DNA from 3 places in the Streptomyces sp. NPDC050485 genome. Region 3 is predicted to be linked to each of the others. Evidence: riboswitches for the same ligand, from Rfam matches in the RefSeq annotation. Region 3 holds a riboswitch; each other region holds the start of a gene.
The links. Region 3 has a riboswitch for cobalamin ahead of ACIBK6_RS06905 (cobalamin biosynthesis protein). Riboswitches for the same ligand answer to the same signal wherever they lie in the genome.
Positions count from the first base shown of each region.

Region 1 (6,097 bases), on a different contig from region 3:
CGGTCTCGCCGTCGCGGGCGGTGAGTTCGATGCCGGAGAGCAGTTCGCGGCCCTGCGGTGTGGTGTATGAGAGCGACTCGGCGCGCAGCGTCGTCATGCGGGGCCGCCTTCCGCGCCGGCCCCGCGGCCGCGCAGCATCCAGAGGAAGAACGGGCCGCCGGTGAGCGCGGTGAGCACGCCGACCGGGATGTCCTGCGGGGCGGCGACGGTGCGGGCCGCGAGGTCGGCCAGGACCAGGAAGGCGGCGCCGCCGAGGGCTGCGACCGGGAGCAGGGTGCGGTGGGCGGCGCCGACGGCGAGGCGGGCGGCGTGCGGAACCATCAGGCCGACGAACCCGATCGCCCCGCTGTACGCGACGAGCGCGCCGGTGAGCAGGGAGGCGAGCACGAAGACGCCCGCGCGGAAGCGGCCGGTGTCCAGGCCGAGGACGGTGGCGCCCTCCTCCCCCACCAGGAGCAGGTCCAGCGGGCGGGCCAGCGCGATCAGGACGAGGGTGCCGGCGGCGAGGACGGTGGTGGGCAGGGCCAGCATGTCCCAGCGGGCGCCGCCGAGTCCGCCGAGCGTCCAGTGCAGTACTTCCTGGAGGTGTTCGGCGCTCGCCGAGGTGACCAGGAGCAGGCTGGTGAGCGCGGACAGGATGTACGAGACGGCGACCCCGGCGAGCACGAGGCGGCCGCCGGTCATCGAGCCGCCGCGCCTGGCCAGGGCGTACACGAGGACCAGGGCGGCGAGTGCGCCCGCGAAGGCGGCGGCGGGGAGGGCGAGGGTGGTGGTCACCCCGGCGCCCACGCCGAGGACGATCACGGCGACGGCCCCGGCGGAGGCCCCGCTGGAGACCCCGAGCAGGAACGGGTCGGCGAGCGGGTTGCGCACGAGGGCCTGCAGGACGGTGCCGATAACGGCGAGACCGGCACCGGTGACCGCGCCGAGCACGACGCGGGGCGCCCGTACCTCCAGGACGATGGTGCGGTACGGGGAGGGGCCGGTCGCCCCGGTGACGATGGCCAGGATCTGATCGGCCGGGATCGCCACCGAGCCGAGCGCGAGCCCGGCGGTGGCGGCGGCGACCAGGGTGAGTGCCAGCGCGGCGAGCAGCGCCGGGTAGCGCCACCGCGGGATCACCGGGCCGCCCCGGGCTCTCCGGCCTCCCGGCTTGCGCCCGGCTTCGTCCCCCCGCGCAACTGCTCCGCGAGCTTCGACACCGCGTCCGGGGCGCGGACGCCCGTCACCATGTCGGACAGGGGCAGCACGGCGAAGCGGTTGTTCTTGACGGCTGGGACGGAGGCCAGGGCCGGGTCCGTGCGCAGGCGCTGCTTCTTCGCCTCGGCGCTCGTGCCGCCGTAGTCCAGGATCAGGATGACCTCGGGGGCGCGGGCCACCACGTTCTCCCAGCTCGCGTCGCCGAAGGACTTGTCCTTCAGGTCTGCGGCGAAGACGTTGCGGCCGCCCGCCCGCGTCACGATGTCGTTGCCGATGCCCTTGCCGCCCACCGTGAACGCCGTCTTGTCGCCGCTGTCGTAGACGAAGACGGACAGCGGAGCCGCGCCCGCAAGGGCCGTCCGCGTCCGCTCGTTGACGGCCTCGGCCGACCGCACCCACGACTCGGCCCGGTCCGCGACTCCGAAGGTCCGGCCGACCTCGCGGACCTCCTCGTACACGTCGTCCATCGTGGTCGCGGGGCCCTGGGGGCAGTTCTCCACGTTCAGGCGGGTCTTGATGCCGCTCTTGGTCAGCGCCTCCCGCGCCCGGCCCTCGTTCGGCGAGAAGGCGGAGGCGTAACCGCCGTACACGTAGTCCGGGTTGGCGGCCAGGAGCTTCTCGTAGGAGGGGTATTCGGCCGCGAGGACCGGGACCGACCGGTAGTCCCGCTCGTACTTCGCCAGCACCTTGTCGTCCAAGTAGGCAGTGCCCGCAAGGGACTTGGCGAGGCCCAGCTCCAGCATCACCTCCGTGGCGTGCTGGTTCATCGCCACGGCCCGCTTCGGGGGCGCGGTGAACGTTGTCGTCACCCCGCAGTTGGTGACCGTGTACGGGAAGCCGGGGGCCGGGCCGCCCGCGGCGTCGGGGCGCGGCGGGGTCGTGCACGCGGCGAGCGGGAACAGCAGGGCGGCGGCGAGTGCCGCGCGGCGCCAGGACATGGCTGAGCTCATCCTCCAAGGGGATTTCCACGTCCCCTGTCGGCGGGAGAAGGCGGCAGGTCAGTTCCTGGCTTCCGGCGCCGCGAGGGCGCCGGTCACAGTGGCGGGACCGTGCCGGAGTCACACCGGCTTCCTGGTTCCTGCCGCCCAAATCGGTCGATTGCGTACCGTCAGTATGCCTCGACGATCTTGACGTCCTCCTCCGTGATCACGCCGTCCACGATGCGGTACGAGCGGAACTGGAACTCCCCCGCCCCGTCCGTGTCCGCCGTCGAGACCAGGACGTAGTGGGCGCCGGGCTCGTTCGCGTACGACACGTCGGTGCGCGAGGGGTAGGCCTCGGTCGCCGTGTGGGAGTGGTAGACGATCACCGGCTCCTCGTCGCGGTCGTCCATCTCGCGGTACAGCTTGAGGAGGTCCTGGGAGTCGAACTCGTAGAACGTGGGCGAGCGGGCCGCGTTCAGCATCGGGATGAAGCGCTCGGCGCGGCCGGTGCCCGCCGGGCCCGCGACCACACCGCACGCCTCGTCGGGGTGGTCGGCGCGGGCGTGCGCGACGAGCTGGTCGTACAGGGCCTGGGTGATGGTCAGCATGTCGGCAAGGATAAGCAGACAGGCCGTTCCGTACCGAGTGTCGGTACGGAACGGCCCGCATGGTGAGAACTGGCTGGTCAGAGCCTCAGCTGCGCTTGGCGAACGCCTTGTTCTCCGGGTTCTTGGCCTTCAGGACCAGGTAGGAGACACCCAGGATCAGGCCCCACAGCGGCGCGCAGTACAGCGAGACGCGGGAGTCCTTGTCGATGCCCATCATCACGATGACCATGCCGATGAAGACCAGCGCGAACCAGCTGGTCCACGGGGCGCCCGGGGCGCGGAAGCTCGACTTCGGCAGCTCGCCGCGGTCGGACTTGGCGCGGTAGCGGATCTGGCAGACCAGGATCATGATCCAGGCCCACATGCCGGAGATGGTGGCGAAGGAGACGACGTAGTCGAAGGCCTTGCCGGGGGCGACGTAGTTGATCCAGACGCCGACCAGCATCAGCGCGGCGGAGACCGTGGTGCCGACCAGCGGGGTGCCGCTCCTGGTGAGCTTGGTGAAGACCTTCGGGCCCTGGCCGTTGAGCGCGAGGTCGCGCAGCATGCGGCCGGTGGAGTACATGCCCGAGTTGCAGGAGGAGAGCGCGGCGGTCAGCACGACGAAGTTGACGATCGCGGCGCCGACGCCCAGGCCCATCTTCTCGAAGGCCGCGACGAAGGGGCTGACGCCCGGCTGGAACTCGTGCCACGGGACGACCGAGAGGATCATGATCAGGGCGCCGATGTAGAAGACGGCGATGCGCCACGGCACGGTGTTGATGGCCTTGGGGAGCGTCGTCTCGGGGTCCTTGGACTCGCCCGCGGTGACGCCGACCAGCTCGACGGCGAGGAAGGCGAACATCACGATCTGCAGGGTCATCAGCGTGCCGCCGATGCCCTTGGGGAAGAACCCGCCGTCGTTCCAGAGGTTGGCGACGGTGGCGGTGTCCGCGGCGTCCGAGAAGCCGACGGTGAGGATGCCGGCGCAGATCAGGATCATGCCGACGATGGCGGTCACCTTGACCATGGAGAACCAGAACTCCAGCTCACCGAAGAGCTTCACGGAGATCAGGTTCACGGCGTACAGGATGAGGGTGAAGACCAGCGCGTAGGCCCACTGGGGCACGCTGTTGTGGGTCCAGAAGGACATGTACTGGGCGGCCGCGGTGACTTCGGTGATGCCGGTGACGACCCAGAAGAGCCAGTACGTCCAGCCGGTGACGTAGCCCCAGAACGGGCCGACGAACTCCCGGGCGTACTCCGAGAAGGAGCCCGAAACCGGTCGGTACATGAGCAGCTCGCCGAGCGCGCGCATGATGAAGAAGATGACCAGGCCCGCGATCGCGTAGGCCAGGATGAGGCTGGGGCCGGCCTTCGAGATGGCCTTGCCCGCGCCGAGGAAGAGGCCGGTGCCGATGGCACCGCCGATCGCGATCATCTGGATCTGCCGGGCCCCGAGGCCCCGCTGGTATCCCTCGCCCGAGCCCTCGCCCGCGCTGGGGGCGGTCCCCGCGGCCTCATTGCCGGCAGGACGGTCGTCGTGCTTGTCGACCTGCACTGAGGTCATGGTGGTGCGCCTTTCTCCATGCTGACCCGCCCGCCTCGGTCACGAAGCGACGGATCAGGTCCTGATCCCCCCGGATGTGGATGGAGTGCCACCGGCGGTCAGCCGGCACAGCGCCCCCGGGGAACATGGGTGGCGTCCCCGGGTGGTCGTGAAGATTTATCACGGGCTTACGGGTGATCAATATCAGCCACTGTGGCGCACACCACAGGAAGAAGCGGACAAAAGTCCCTCAGCATGACAAAGCAGGTCGATGCGGTGATGGGATCGTTATACGGATTTGAGCGTCCGCTGAGCGAACGGCCATCTCCCGGTCGATCAGTCAGGGCATGAGCGTTTCGACGAGTGTTTCTTGCAGCACACCCAGCCAGAGATAGGCCATCACCATCGGCTTGCGCGGATCGTCGTCCGGCAGCCGGTAGAGCTCGCCGCTCTCGTCCTCGTCGGTGACCTCCAGGCGGGTGCCGATGGTCAGCCGCAGGTCGTTGAGCGCGCCCAGCCAGTGCTGCGAGTCCTCGGCGGTCAGCTTCAGGACGGCTCCGCCGTCGCCCTTGGGGGTCAGCGCGTCGAGGCCGTGGACGACCGCGAGCGCGTCGGCCCGCTTGCGCGAGCGCAGGTCGGTCTCGGTGAAGCGCCTGAACTCGCTTGACTTGGCGCGCAGTTCGTCGCTCTCGTCACTGGCGTACGCGTCCGGGAAGAGCCGGGCGAGGGCCGGGTCGGCGGGCGGCTCGCTCGGGCCCTCGGCGAACAGCGCGGCGAGCGGGTCGTCCTGCGCGGCCGGTTCGTCGCCGGGGCCGATGAGTTCGAGCAGCTGGACCGCGAGCGAGCGCAGGATGGCGATCTCGACCTCGTCGAGCGCGACGGCCGCGCCGCCGGCGGGGAGTGCCTCGAAGTGCCCGGCCATCAGTTGCGGTCCTGCGAGAGCGTGGCCCACAGCCCGTAGCCGTGCATCGCCTGCACGTCGCGTTCCATCTCCTCGCGGCTGCCGCTGGAGACCACGGCCCTGCCCCTGTGGTGCACGTCGAGCATCAGCTTGTGGGCCTTGTCCTTCGAGTAGCCGAAGTAGGACTGGAAGACGTACTGCACGTAGCTCATCAGGTTGACGGGGTCGTTGTGGACGAGCGTCACCCAGGGCACATCGGGTTCGGCGACGGGTTGGCTCGACTCCGCCGACTCGGGGCGTTCGATCTCTACGGGGGCGACACTCACGACTCTGGGCGACCTTTGTCTTTTCTGCCGGGGGTCCGGGGGTCGCCCCCCGGAAATCACAGCCACGGCCTCCATGCTGCCACCCTGGGCGGGTCATCGCACAAACGGGCTCCTAGAAATCGTCAAAGTGACGAGTATTCGGGGTAGCATCCTTCCATGCCCCATCCCCTGGGGGCAGCCCCCGGATCCCCGGCCGAACCGTGCTCGGCCCGGACGAATGTGCGAGGTAGCTCGTTGTGACTGCGGACCTTGGGCTGCCGGTGGACGTGCCGTCGACAGCGCTCTTCACCGACCAGTACGAGTTCACGATGCTCCAGGCCGCCCTGAAGGCCGGCACGGCCGAGCGGCGCTCGGTCTTCGAGGTCTTCACCCGCAGGCTCCCCGAGGGCCGCCGGTACGGCGTGGTCGCGGGCACCGGACGGGTCCTGGACGCCGTCGAGAACTTCCGCTTCGACGCGGGCGTGCTCGGCTTCCTGCGCGACCACCAGATCGTGGACGAGCCCACCCTGCGCTGGCTGGCCTCCTACCGCTTCAGCGGTGACATATGGGGCTACCCGGAGGGCGAGGTCTACTTCCCCGGCTCGCCGATCCTGCGCGTCGAGGGCTCCTTC
Region 1 is NZ_JBITHR010000001.1:690,598-696,694, forward strand. Features, by position in the region: gene ACIBK6_RS03215 (ABC transporter ATP-binding protein) at 1-97, opposite strand, end outside; gene ACIBK6_RS03220 (FecCD family ABC transporter permease) at 94-1,122, opposite strand; gene ACIBK6_RS03225 (ABC transporter substrate-binding protein) at 1,119-2,150, opposite strand; cobalamin riboswitch at 2,179-2,325, opposite strand; gene ACIBK6_RS03230 (Mov34/MPN/PAD-1 family protein) at 2,309-2,731, opposite strand; gene ACIBK6_RS03235 (amino acid permease) at 2,817-4,280, opposite strand; gene ACIBK6_RS03240 (DUF2017 domain-containing protein) at 4,600-5,181, opposite strand; gene clpS (ATP-dependent Clp protease adapter ClpS) at 5,181-5,486, opposite strand; gene ACIBK6_RS03250 (nicotinate phosphoribosyltransferase) at 5,723-6,097, shown strand, end outside.
Region 1: another riboswitch for cobalamin. It lies ahead of ACIBK6_RS03225 (ABC transporter substrate-binding protein); the one in region 3 lies ahead of ACIBK6_RS06905 (cobalamin biosynthesis protein).

Region 2 (6,097 bases), on a different contig from region 3:
ACCGCTCAGCGTCTCGCGCTTGAAGAGGTTGGAGACCTGCGGCTCGATGCACTCGTACACGCCCGCGATGGACGCGATGGTCGCGGTCGGCGCGATCGCGAGGAGCAGCGAGTTGCGCATGCCGACCGCGGCGATGCGCTCGCGCAGGGCCGCCCAGCGCTCCGGCCAGTTCAGCTCGACGTCGTAGTGGTCGGGGTGCAGCACCCCGCGCGCGGTGCGGGTCTTGTCCCAGGCGGGCAGCGGGCCCGACCGCTCGGCGAGGTCGGTGGACGCCTCGTAGGCGGTCAGCATGATCCGCTCGGAGAGCTTGGTGGAGAGCGCCTTCGCCTCGGGGGAGTCGAAGGGCAGGCGCAGCTTGAAGAAGACGTCCTGGAGGCCCATCGCGCCCAGGCCCACCGGGCGCCACTTGGCGTTGGAGCGGCCCGCCTGCTCGGTCGGGTAGAAGTTGATGTCCACGACGCGGTCGAGGAAGGTGACGGCGGTACGGACGGTCTCGTCCAGGCGCTCCCAGTCGATGCCGTCACCGACGACGAACGCACCCAGGTTGACCGAGCCGAGGTTGCAGACGGCCGTCTCGCCGTCGTCGGTCACCTCAAGGATCTCGGTGCACAGGTTGGAGGAGTGGACCGTGTGGCCGGGCTCCGCCGTCTGGTTGGCGGTGCGGTTGGAGGCGTCCTTGAACGTCATCCAGCCGTTGCCGGTCTGCGCGAGGGTACGCATCATGCGGCCGTACAGGTCGCGTGCGGGCATGGTCTTCTGGGCGAGCCCGGCCGCCTCGGCCTTGCGGTAGGCGGCGTCGAACTCCTCGCCCCACAGGTCGACGAGCTCGGGCACGTCGGCGGGCGAGAACAGCGACCACTGGCCGTCCGCGTCGACGCGGCGCATGAACTCGTCGGGGATCCAGTGCGCGAGGTTCAGGTTGTGCGTACGCCGCTGGTCCTCACCGGTGTTGTCGCGCAGCTCCAGGAACTCCTCGATGTCGGAGTGCCAGGTCTCCAGGTACACCGCCGCCGCGCCCTTGCGCCGGCCGCCCTGGTTGACCGCCGCGACCGAGGCGTCCAGCGTCTTGAGGAACGGGACGATGCCGTTGGAGTGCCCGTTGGTGCCCCGGATCAGCGAACCGCGGCTGCGGATGCGGGAGTACGAGAGCCCGATGCCGCCGGCGTGCTTGGAGAGGCGGGCGACCTGGTGGTAGCGGTCGTAGATGGAGTCCAGCTCGTCCAGCGGGGAGTCGAGCAGGTAGCAGGACGACATCTGGGGGTGGCGGGTGCCGGAGTTGAAGAGCGTGGGGGAGGACGGGAGGTAGTCCAGGCGGCTCATCAGGCCGTACAGGGACGCCACTTCGTCCAGGGCGCGCACCGAATCGTCCTCGGCGAGGCCGGACGCCACGCGCAGCATGAAGTGCTGGGGGGTCTCGATGACCTTGCGGGTGATCGGGTGGCGGAGCAGGTAGCGGGAGTAGAGGGTGCGCAGGCCGAAGTAGCCGAAGCGGTCGTCGGCGCCGTCGGCGAGCGCGGCCTCGACCAGGGCGTCCAGGCGGGTGGTGTGGGTGCGTACGAAGTCGGCGGTGCGGTCGGCGATCAGGCCCTCGCGGTGGCCGACCTCGACCGAGGCGGCGAACGACAACGCGCCCTGGCCGGCGGCCTCTTCGGCGATGGTGATCGTCAGGAGCCGGGCGGCGAGACGGGAGTACGCCGGGTCCTCGGAGATGAGCCCCGCGGCCGCCTCGGTGGCCAGGCTCCGCAGTTCCGCCTCGTCCGAGCGGGCGTTGCGGCCCCGGAGCGCGGCGGCGGCGACCCGGCCGGGGTCGGTGTCCGCGAGGTCGGCGGTGAGGTCGGTCAGGGTCCGCAGCAGCGCGGTCCCGGGCGCATCCGCCAGTTCTTCGGTGATCACTGAAGCGGGATCCGCTGGGGCGATGGTCACGTGGGGGCACTCCCTCGCTCGGCACGGGGCCTTCGGGGGAGGCGGAGGCGCGCGTCGGGGCAGCCCTGAGCACGTCGTCCACCGGCCCAACCGCGAGGCCCGGACGTCTCGGCACCCGGTTCGGTCGAGCCGGATGCGCCGTCGGCAGGTCCTCGGACTCACAGGGTGCGACAAACCGCACCAAGTACACCGTTGCGGGACAGTTCCGGATTTCCACCGGATTCCCCTGCGGCGACAGCGAGGACGAGCATACATGTGGGGGGCGCCGAGTGCGGCACCCCCCACATGTTGTGTCGGCCGCGATGCGGCATCCCTGTGACGTACCTCTCCGCTATCGTCGGAGACAGTACCGTCGAGGAAGGCGAGCGAGGCATGACCGTGATGTCCGACCGGCCCCACATGCTGCCCGACGAATTCGAAGCTCTGGCGCGCATAGCGGCCCGCGAGAGGGAGGGAACGCGGCTCGAATTCATCGACGGGGTAATCAGGAGCAAGGCCATGCCGGACGGCGACCACAACCGGATCATTCAGTGGCTGCTCAAGATCTGCATGCAGGCCCGGCCTGACGACCTCTTCCTGCACCCGGGGCAGGGGATCAAGGCGGAGGAATACCGGACTGGGCGGGCCATCCCCGATGCGGTGCTGGCTCATCCGGATGCCTTTGTCGGGCAGGGTGACTGGGTCGAACCCGAGCCGATCCTCATGGTCGTCGAGGTGACCTCGTGGGACTCCGATACCCACCGGCGGGACCACGTCGAGAAGCCCCGCGCCTACGCGGAGACAGGCATCCCCGTATACCTGCTCATCGACCGCGCCAAGTGTGAGATCTCCGTCTACAGCGAGCCCGAAGGCCGCCGGTACGCGGCGGTGCGCACGCTGCCCTTCGGCAGGGACATCGAGCTGCCCGAGCCCGTCGGCATTACCCTCCAGACCGAGCAGCTCAAGGACTGGGTGCGCTGACCGACCCACAGCGAAGGGCCGCGGCACCTGCCCAGGTGCCGCGGCCCTTCGTCGTACAACGGGAACTCAGTGGGCCGCGCCCGCCGTTGCGGGCGGCAGGTCCGTGCTCACTCCCGGGTCGCCCGCGTCGGCCGTGTAGTCCGACGGGGACGTCTCGTCCACGCCGTCCGGGGCCTTCACCGCGCGCAGGACGACGGTCAGGACCACGGTGACCACGACGTTCAGGACGAAGGCCGTCAGGCCGATGTAGCCGATCTCGCCGATGCCCGGGATCTCCTTTGAGGAGCCGCCGAAGTGCTTCTGGGTGGGCGAGGCGACGCCGTACGCCGCGAGCGTGCCGTACGCCATGCCGACCGCCCAGCCCGCGAGCAGCGCCCAGCGGTGGAACCAGCGCGTGAACAGGCCGCCGACCAGGGCCGGGAAGGTCTGCAGGATCCAGATGCCGCCGAGCAGCTGGAAGTTGATGGCCACGGTCTTGTCCATGGTCAGGACGAAGACCAGCGCGCCGACCTTCACCAGGAGCGAGACCAGCTTGGAGACCCGGGTCTCCTGCGCGGCCGTCGCGTCGGGCCGGATGAAGTCCTTGTAGATGTTGCGGGTGAACAGGTTCGCCGCCGCGATGGACATGATCGCCGCCGGGACCAGCGCGCCGATGCCGATCGCCGCGAAGGCCACGCCCGCGAACCAGTCCGGGAACATGTCCGCGAACAGCTGCGGGATCGCCAGCTGGCCGTTCTTGACGTTGACGCCCGCCGCGATCGCCATGAAGCCGAGCAGCGCGAGCAGGCCCAGCATCAGTGAGTACAGCGGCAGGATCGTGGTGTTGCGGCGGATCACGTTGCGGCTGCGCGAGGACAGCGTCGCGGTGATCGAGTGCGGATACATGAAGAGCGCGAGCGCCGAGCCGAGCGCGAGGGTGGCGTACGTCCACTGGCTCGCCTCGCCGGGCGCGAGCGCCCCCGTCGGCTTCCCGCCGGGCGGGCCCGCGAACTTGTGCTGCGCCGCGCTGAAGATGGCGTCGAAGCCGCCCAGCTTGATCGGGATGTAGATGATCGCCACCGCGATGACCAGGTAGATCAGCCCGTCTTTGACGAACGCGATCAGCGCGGGGGCGCGCAGCCCGGAGGAGTAGGTGTACGCCGCGAGCACCGCGAAGGCGATGAGCAGCGGCAGGTCCTTGACGAACCAGTTGGACGACCCGCCGCCCACCCCCATGACGTCCAACACGGCCTGGATGCCGACCAGTTGGAGCGCGATGTACGGCATGGTGGCGAGGATGCCGGTGACCGCGACCGCGAGCGACAGGCCCTTCGAGCCGAACCGGCCGCGCACGAAGTCCGAGGTGGTGACGTAGCCGTGCTTGTGCGAGACCGACCACAGGCGCGGCAGGAAGGTGAAGATCAGCGGGTAGACCAGGATCGTGTAGGGCACCGCGAAGAAGCCGGCCGCGCCCGCCGCGTACACGGCCGCGGGAACCGCTACGAAGGTGTACGCCGTATAGAGGTCGCCGCCGAGCAGGAACCAGGTGACCCAGGTGCCGAACGACCGCCCGCCCAGGCCCCATTCGTCGAGGCTCTGCTCGTTCTCGGCCTTGCGCCAGCGGGCGGCCAGGAAGCCGATCACGGTGACGGCCAGGAAGAAGAAGATGAAGACGCCGAGGGCGACGCCGTTCACGCCGTGCTTCACGCGGACGCACCCCCCTTCTTGTCGTCAGAGGTGCGCGAGCGCTGGTCGTGCTGCCAGAGCTTGTACGCGATCATCGTGAGCGCGGTGGATATCAGCACCCAGAGCATCTGGTACCAGTAGAAGAACGGGATGCCGCCGAGCGTCGGATCGGTCTTGGCGTACGAACTCACCCACAGCATCGCCACGAAGGGCGCGATCAGGCAGAGCGCGATGACCACGCGCAAGGGCGTGATCACCGGTCTCTTCACTTCCGTCGATTCCGGCATTGGGTGCTCCGTCCCCTCACGATCACCTGTGCGTTGGATCACTCCGGTAATGCGCAGGAAATCTAGGGGACAGTGCCAGCCAAGGGAACCCCCGTCCGGATAGCGGACGATGGCGTGGATGCCTGAGGTGCGAAAGGTGGCGGTGTGAAAGGTGAGGAGCGGCCTCAGTCGGCCGGGCGCTTGAGTCTCGCCACGAACTTGTACCGGTCGCCCCGGTACACCGACCGCACCCACTCCACCGGTTCGCCGTCGCCGTCGAGGGAGTGGCGGGACAGCATCAGCATCGGCAGGCCCACGTCGGTGCCGAGCAGTCCGGCCTCGCGCGGGGTGGCGAGCGAGGTCTCGATGGTCTCCTCGGCCTCCGCGAGGTGCACTCCGTACACCTCGGCGAGTGCGGTGTAGAGCGAGGTGTACTTGACCAGGGAGCGGCGCAGTGCGGGGAAGCGCTTGGCGGAGAGGTGGGTGGTCTCGATCGCCATCGGCTCGCCGCTCGCCAGGCGCAGCCGCTCGATGCGCAGCACCCGGCCGCCCGCCGCGATGTCGAGCAGTCCGGCCAGGGTGTCGTCGGCGGTGACGTAGCCGATGTCCAGGAGCTGCGAGGTCGGCTCCAGGCCCTGGGCCCTCATGTCCTCGGTGTACGAGGAGAGTTGCAGCGGCTGGGAGACCTTCGGCTTGGCGACGAAGGTGCCCTTGCCCTGGATGCGCTCCAGACGGCCCTCGACGACCAGCTCCTGAAGGGCCTGGCGGACCGTGGTGCGGGAGGTGTCGAACTCGGCGGCGAGGGTGCGCTCGGGGGGCACCGGGGTGCCGGGCGGAAGGGTTTCCGTCATCTCCAGCAAGTGGCGCTTGAGGCGGTAGTACTTGGGCACGCGGGCGGTACGGACGCCGACGCCCGCCTCCGTCTCGCTGCCGCTCCCGTCGGTGGCCATGGCCTGCCTTCCCGAGTGGTGCGCTGCTGCCGTCACCGGCTCCTCCGTCTGTCGCGGCTCACATGGTGGCACGGACCGGTCACGGGTCGTCGCCCTCCGTCAGGGTGTCGGTCCGGTAACGCGATCGACAGCCCTTCTTATACACCGCCGCGCGGCGGACGTGCGGGGGAGTATGCAAGTTGGTCTAAACCATTAAAGCCCAAGGTGACGTTCCGGGGGCAGCGCCAGGTGGGCGAATCGGGCCCGTGGGGCTGGAGTTGCGGGGAGTCGTGGACGGTGAGGTGTCGGTCCGATAACGGACGGTCTCGGCGTTCTTATCGACCCTTGACACCC
Region 2 is NZ_JBITHR010000014.1:115,771-121,867, reverse strand. Features, by position in the region: gene ACIBK6_RS26615 (ribonucleoside-diphosphate reductase subunit alpha) at 1-1,923, opposite strand, end outside; cobalamin riboswitch at 2,049-2,208, opposite strand; gene ACIBK6_RS26610 (Uma2 family endonuclease) at 2,296-2,883, shown strand; gene mctP (monocarboxylate uptake permease MctP) at 2,950-4,569, opposite strand; gene ACIBK6_RS26600 (DUF3311 domain-containing protein) at 4,566-4,835, opposite strand; gene ACIBK6_RS26595 (GntR family transcriptional regulator) at 5,000-5,764, opposite strand.
Region 2: another riboswitch for cobalamin. It lies ahead of ACIBK6_RS26615 (ribonucleoside-diphosphate reductase subunit alpha); the one in region 3 lies ahead of ACIBK6_RS06905 (cobalamin biosynthesis protein).

Region 3 (6,097 bases):
TCGAGGGGCGGTCGATCGTTGCCGGCGGGGCCGGGCAGGGGGTGCGGCAGGCTCTCGCCGGCTCTGCGGGGCGCGCTCACGGCGCCCCCGGCGGGATGAACGGCAGCCCGGCGGGCGGGCCCTGCTCGATCAGCCTCAACAGGGCGTCGGTGTCCGCGTGTTCTTCGATCAGGTCGCCGAGCCGGTCCAGCTGTTCCTCGCGCAGCGCGCCGAACGACGTGTCGGGGGCGGGCACGAACCGGCGGCCCGCGGCCTGGGCGACCTGCTCAAGGAACCGGCGCCGGAACCCGTCGCTCTCCAGCGAGCCGTGCCAGTGCGTGCCCCAGACCGCGCCCACCCGGCAACCGTCCAAGAAGGCTTCCCCGCCCAGGACTTGGGCGACGCCGTGGTGGATCTCGTACCCCTCCACCTGCTCGCCGAAGGCCTCGCCGACGGGCCTCGCGAGCGTCTTCTCGGCGGCGAACCGCACCCGTACGGGCAGCAGGCCGAGGCCCGCCACCGAGCCCGCCTTCGACTCGACCTCGTCCTCGATGTGTTCGCCGAGCAGCTGGAAACCGCCGCAGATTCCGAGCACCGGGCGCCCCTCGGCCGCCCTGCGCACCAGCTCTGCCGCCAGCCCCCGCTCCCTCAGCCACTCCAACGCGCGGACCGTGCCGCGCGTTCCCGGCACCACCACCAGGTCCGCGTCGGCGAGTTCCTCGGGCCGGTCCACGAAGCGGACGACCACGCCGGGTTCGGCGGCGAGCGCGTCGACGTCCGTGAAGTTGGACATCAGCGGCACCGCGCACACCGCGATGCGCAGCACGTCCTCGCCGACCGGCGGCGCCACGACCGATTCGCGCACCGCCCCGCGCATCGACACCCTGAGGCCGTCCTCCTCGTCGATGCCGAGGCCGTGGGCGTACGGCAGGATCCCGTAGGTGGGCCGGCCGGTGAGGCCGCGCAGCATCTCGATGCCGGGCTCAAGCAGGGACACATCGCCCCGGAACTTGTTGACGACGTACCCGGCGATCAGCGCCTGGTCCTCGGGGCTCAGTAGCGCCGTCGTCCCGAAGAACGAGGCGAACACCCCGCCCCGGTCGATGTCGCCGACCACGACCACGGGCAGCCGCGCGGCCCGCGCGATACCCATGTTGACGATGTCGGTCCGCCGCAGATTGATCTCGGCCGGGCTGCCCGCCCCCTCGCAGATCACGGCGTCATACGTGCCCCGAAGCTCCTCCAGGCACTCCAGGACGGTGCCGAGCAGTGCCTGTTGCCTGCCTCCGTGGTAGCCGCGGGCGCTCAACTCGCCCACGGGCCTGCCCATCAGCACTACCTGGCTCGAACGGTCGCTCCCCGGCTTGAGCAGCACCGGGTTCATGACCGCGCTCGGCTCCACGCGCGCCGCCTGCGCCTGCATCGCCTGCGCCCGCCCGATCTCCGCGCCCCCGCGTGTGACGAACGAGTTCAGCGACATGTTCTGCCCCTTGAAGGGCGCGACCTTGACGCCCTGGCGCACCAGCCAGCGGCAGATCCCGGCCGTGACGACGCTTTTGCCCGCGTCGGAGGTCGTGCCCGCGATCAGCAGCCCGCCACCCATGTACGTCCCTTCCTCACAGCGGCCCTCGTGGCGACGGCGGCGGCCAGCGTCAGCCAGCCCACCCGGCGCGAGAGCCGTACCGCCCGCTCGATGTCCGCGACTTCGACGGCCCGCCCGGATGCGTTCAGGACCGGCCGGTGCTCGACGCGCCCTCCGTAGGAGAGCGTGCCGCCCAGGCGTACGCCGAGGGCCCCCGCGAACGAGGCCTCGACCGGGCCCGCGTTGGGGCTCGGGTGCCGGGCGGCATCGGCGCGCCAGGCCCGTATGGCGCCCCTCGTGTCCGGCCCGGCGAGCACAGCGAGGACGGCGGTGAGCCGGGCGCCCGGCCAGCCCGCGACATCGTCCAGGCGCGCCGAAGCCCAGCCGTACCTGCGGTACTTGGCCGATTTGTGCCCGACCATCGCGTCCAGGGTGTTGACCGCCCGGAACCCCACGAGCCCGGGCACTCCGGCCAGCGCGCCCCACACCAGGGCGCCGACCACCGCGTCCGAGGTGTTCTCGGCGACCGACTCCACGACGGCCCTGGCCATCCCGTCCGCGTCCAGGGACTGCGGGTCGCGCCCGCACAGGTGCGGCAGCCGCTCCCGGGCCACCTCCACATCGCCCGCGGCCAGCGCGCCGCCGATGGCCCGCGCCTCGCGGCCCAGCGAAGTGCCGCCCAGCACCATCCAGGTGGCGGCGGCGGTCAGCGCGGCGGCCGCGGCGGGACGGTCTCGTACGGCGCGGGAAAGGAGGGCAGCGGCGCCCGCGGCGCCGCCCGCGCACACGACGGTGTGCAGCGCGCCCCACCCGCGGTGGTCGCGCCACAGCACGCGCTCGACGGCGCCGGCCGCCCGCCCGAACGCGGCGACCGGATGCCCACGGCGCGGATCGCCGAGCAGGAGGTCGCCGAGGAGTCCGGCCGTGGCGCCGTACGCGAAGCTGCGATCGGCCCGCACGGGCTCAGCCCGCCAGGCCGTCGCGTGGAACTGCGGTGATTCTCAACAGGCAGGCGCGCATGGCGGTATGTCCTCACTCAGGGTGTCCGCGCCCTGGTACGACGTGACCGGCGGTGAGAGTTCCTGGCTCGCGGGGATTGGCTCCCCGGTGACAGTGGCGGGACCGCGCCGGATTCGCACCTGCTTCCTCTTCTGCCGCCGTAGCTGGCCGGTGCAGTCCACCACGCACCGAGAACACCCGTCAACTTGCCGTTGACCTGCGGCGCGAGAGTGTGCCGAGACACACAGCGAACCGCCCCCCGACGGAGCCGGAGGGCGGTTCGCGAGTGCGGTGCGGGTCAGCCGACGATCAAGTAGATCCCGTACCCGACGGCCGCCGCGCAGAGCGCGAAGCAGGCGTACGCACTCGTGCGCGCCAGGGCCACGTTGCCGGAGCCGGCGGCCGCGGCCTCCTGCTTGGCGAGGCCGACGATGCCGAGGGTGAACAGGCCCACCAGGCCGACGGTCACCACGAGGCTGACGCCGAAGACGGAGCCGAGAGCCGCCCAGTCGATGTGCATGAGGATTCCTTACCTGTACCTGGTCAGACCGTCGCCGGGCGGGGCGGGTCGGCGGGGGTCACCGGGGCCGGGGCCTGGATCGTGGCCTTGAGGTCGGTGGCCGCGGCGGCGGCGCCGGTCGGCGGCGGGGTGACCGCGGCGATCGCGGTGGTGATGACACCGGCGGGCTCGGCCGCTTCGGCGGGCGCGTCGGCGGTGACGTTGGTGTGGTCGACGGGCTGGCGGCGCGAGAGCGACCAGATGATGCCCGCACCGGCGACCAGGAGCACCGCGACGGCGGCGATGCCCCACGTGCCCTGCCGGGTGAGGAACTCCGCGCCCGCGCCGACCAGTCCGGCCGCCGGCAGCGTCAGACACCAGGCGACGACCATGCGGGTGGCGGTGGACCAGCGGACCACACCGCCCTTGCGGCCGAGGCCCGCGCCCATGACCGAGCCGGTGCAGACCTGGGTGGTGGAGAGCGAGAAGCCGAGGTGCGAGGAGGTCAGGATGACCGCGGCGGCGCCGGTCTGGGCGGCGAAGCCCTGCGGCGGCCTGAGCTCGGTGAGGCCCTTGCCCATGGTGCGGATGATGCGCCAGCCGCCGAGGTAGGTGCCCAGCGCGATGGCGAGGCCGGCCGAGACGATGACCCACAGCGGGGGGTTCGCACCCGGGTGCAGCACACCGCTCGCGACCAGGGCGAGGGTGATGATGCCCATCGTCTTCTGGGCGTCGTTGGTGCCGTGGGCGAGCGAGACGAGGCCGGCGGAGGCGATCTGGCCCGCGCGGTAGCCCTTGGCGGTGGCCTTCTCGCCGGTGCGGCGGTTGATCCGGTACGTCAGCTTGGTGGCGAGCAGTGCGGCGACGCCCGCGACGAGCGGGGCGGCGGCCGCGGGGAGCAGCACCTTGGTGACGACGGTCGAGCCGTGCACCGAGGACCAGCCCGCCGACATGACCGCGGCGCCGATGAGTCCGCCGAACAGGGCGTGCGAGGAACTGGACGGCAGGCCGAGCAGCCAGGTCAGCAGGTTCCACAGGATGGCGCCGACCAGCGCCGCGAAGATCACCTCGGTTCTGATGCCTTTTTCGTCGATGATCCCGCCGGAGATCGTCTTGGCGACCTCCACTGACAGGAACGCGCCGACCAGGTTGAGCGCGGCGGACATGGCGACCGCCGTCTTGGGCTTCAGGGCGCCGGTCGAGATGGTGGTGGCCATCGCGTTGGCGGTGTCGTGGAAACCGTTCGTGAAATCGAACACGAGAGCTGTTGCGATCACAATCGCGAGCAGCAGTGTCATGTGTTCCATTTACCCAGGCAATCGTTCGACGTCAGTGGCTGGACGAACGTAAGTAACCTGGATGAACGGAAGATGAACTGAGGCGGGCGTGGCGGTGTATGTGGCCGCTTCTCAACCCTCTCGGCCCACCGCGAGCCGCCTCTCAGCCCGCCGCGAGCCGCTTCAGCTGCGCGAAAGTCCCGTTGAAGAGATTCTGATCACCCGGAAGGCTGCCGCTGCCGTTGGCGTACTGCCAGAACGTCCAGTACGACCAGCCGGCCGGCAGCGCGCCCGGCGTCGCGGCGTACCGGGCGAGCCACAGGGCGTGGGTCGCGGCGAAGGCCCGGCTGCCGCCGGTGCAGTCGTTCCACCAGCGTGCGGTCGTGTAGATCACCGGACGGCGGCCGGTGCGCAGCCGCACCTCGTCGCTGAACCCGGTGATCCACCCGGTCATCGCGGCCGGGCTCAGCCCGTAGCACGTGTCGCTGCTGCCGCCCTTGGCGTCCTTGCCGTACGGGTTGTGCTCCAGGTCGAGCGCGGGCGGCAGCGTCCAGCCGTCGCGCCGCCAGCCGCCCCCGTTGCGCACGAAGTACGCGGCCTGCGCCCGGCCGGACGACTGGTCGGGCACCGCGAAGTGGTAGGCGCCCCGGACCAGACCCGCCTGCCGGGCACCGTCGTACTGCCGGCCGAAGTAGGGATTGCGGTACGTCGTGGACTCGGTCGCCTTCACGTAGACGAACGAGGCGCCCCGGCCCATCGCGGAGCCCCAGTCGACGTTCTTCTGGTGCGAGGAGACATCGTGGCCGAGCGGCTTGTCCGCGGCCGACGCGCCGGGCAGTGCGGTGAGCGCGAGCGAGCCCGCGGTCAGCGCGGCCAGCGACGCCGCGAGCAGCGCCCGGCCGCCACGTCGAATCGGGTTGCGGTCGCGCGCCATGGTGTCCCCCGGAATCCCGATGTGCAGTCCGATGTACGGAACAGATGTACAACCCGATGTACGGAACAAACGCCCGGAGGTCAGTGGAAGATCGCCGTTCTGCCGCCGTGCCCCGGTCGCGACCGGCCTGGCAGGATCAGCCGCATGAGTGACGAGGCGGCGACCGCCGTAGCCTGGGCCGAACTGATCGACACCGCGCGCAGGACCGCCGCGGAAGGACTCGTCGTCGGCACCTCGGGCAATGTGTCGGTACGCGTCGGCGATCTGGTCCTCGTCACCCCGACCGGCGTCCCCTACGACCGGCTCGGCCCCGCCGACACGGTCGCCGTCGACCTCGAAGGCCGCCAGGTCATGGGCGCGCTCCGGCCCACCAGCGAGATCCCGATGCACCTCGCCGTGTACCGGAACACCGACGCCCGGGCCATCGTCCACACCCACGCCGTGCACGCCACGGCCGTGTCCACCCTCGTCCGCGAACTGCCGCTGGTCCACTACATGGCGGCCGCCCTCGGCGGCGCGGTGCGGGTCGCTCCGTACGCCCTGTACGGCAGCGAGGAACTGGCCGAGAACATGCTGCGGGCGCTGGCGGGCCGCACCGGATGCCTCCTCCAGAACCACGGAACCGTCACGTACGGAACCGGCCTCGCCCAGGCCTACGACCGCACCGCCCAGCTGGAGTGGATGTGCCGGCTCTGGCTCACCGCCGCCGCCCTGCCCGGCCGCACCCCGTCCCTGCTCAGCCCCGCCCAGCTCGACGAGGCCGCCGAGCGGCTGCGCGGCTACGGCCAGCCTTAGGGGGTGTCCGGTGGAGGGCGGTCGGGTCCCGC
Region 3 is NZ_JBITHR010000003.1:62,317-68,413, reverse strand. Features, by position in the region: gene ACIBK6_RS06910 (cobyric acid synthase) at 77-1,582, opposite strand; gene ACIBK6_RS06905 (cobalamin biosynthesis protein) at 1,564-2,520, opposite strand; cobalamin riboswitch at 2,617-2,759, opposite strand; gene ACIBK6_RS06900 (hypothetical protein) at 2,859-3,080, opposite strand; gene ACIBK6_RS06895 (anion permease) at 3,104-4,366, opposite strand; gene ACIBK6_RS06890 (lysozyme) at 4,500-5,270, opposite strand; gene ACIBK6_RS06885 (class II aldolase/adducin family protein) at 5,415-6,065, shown strand.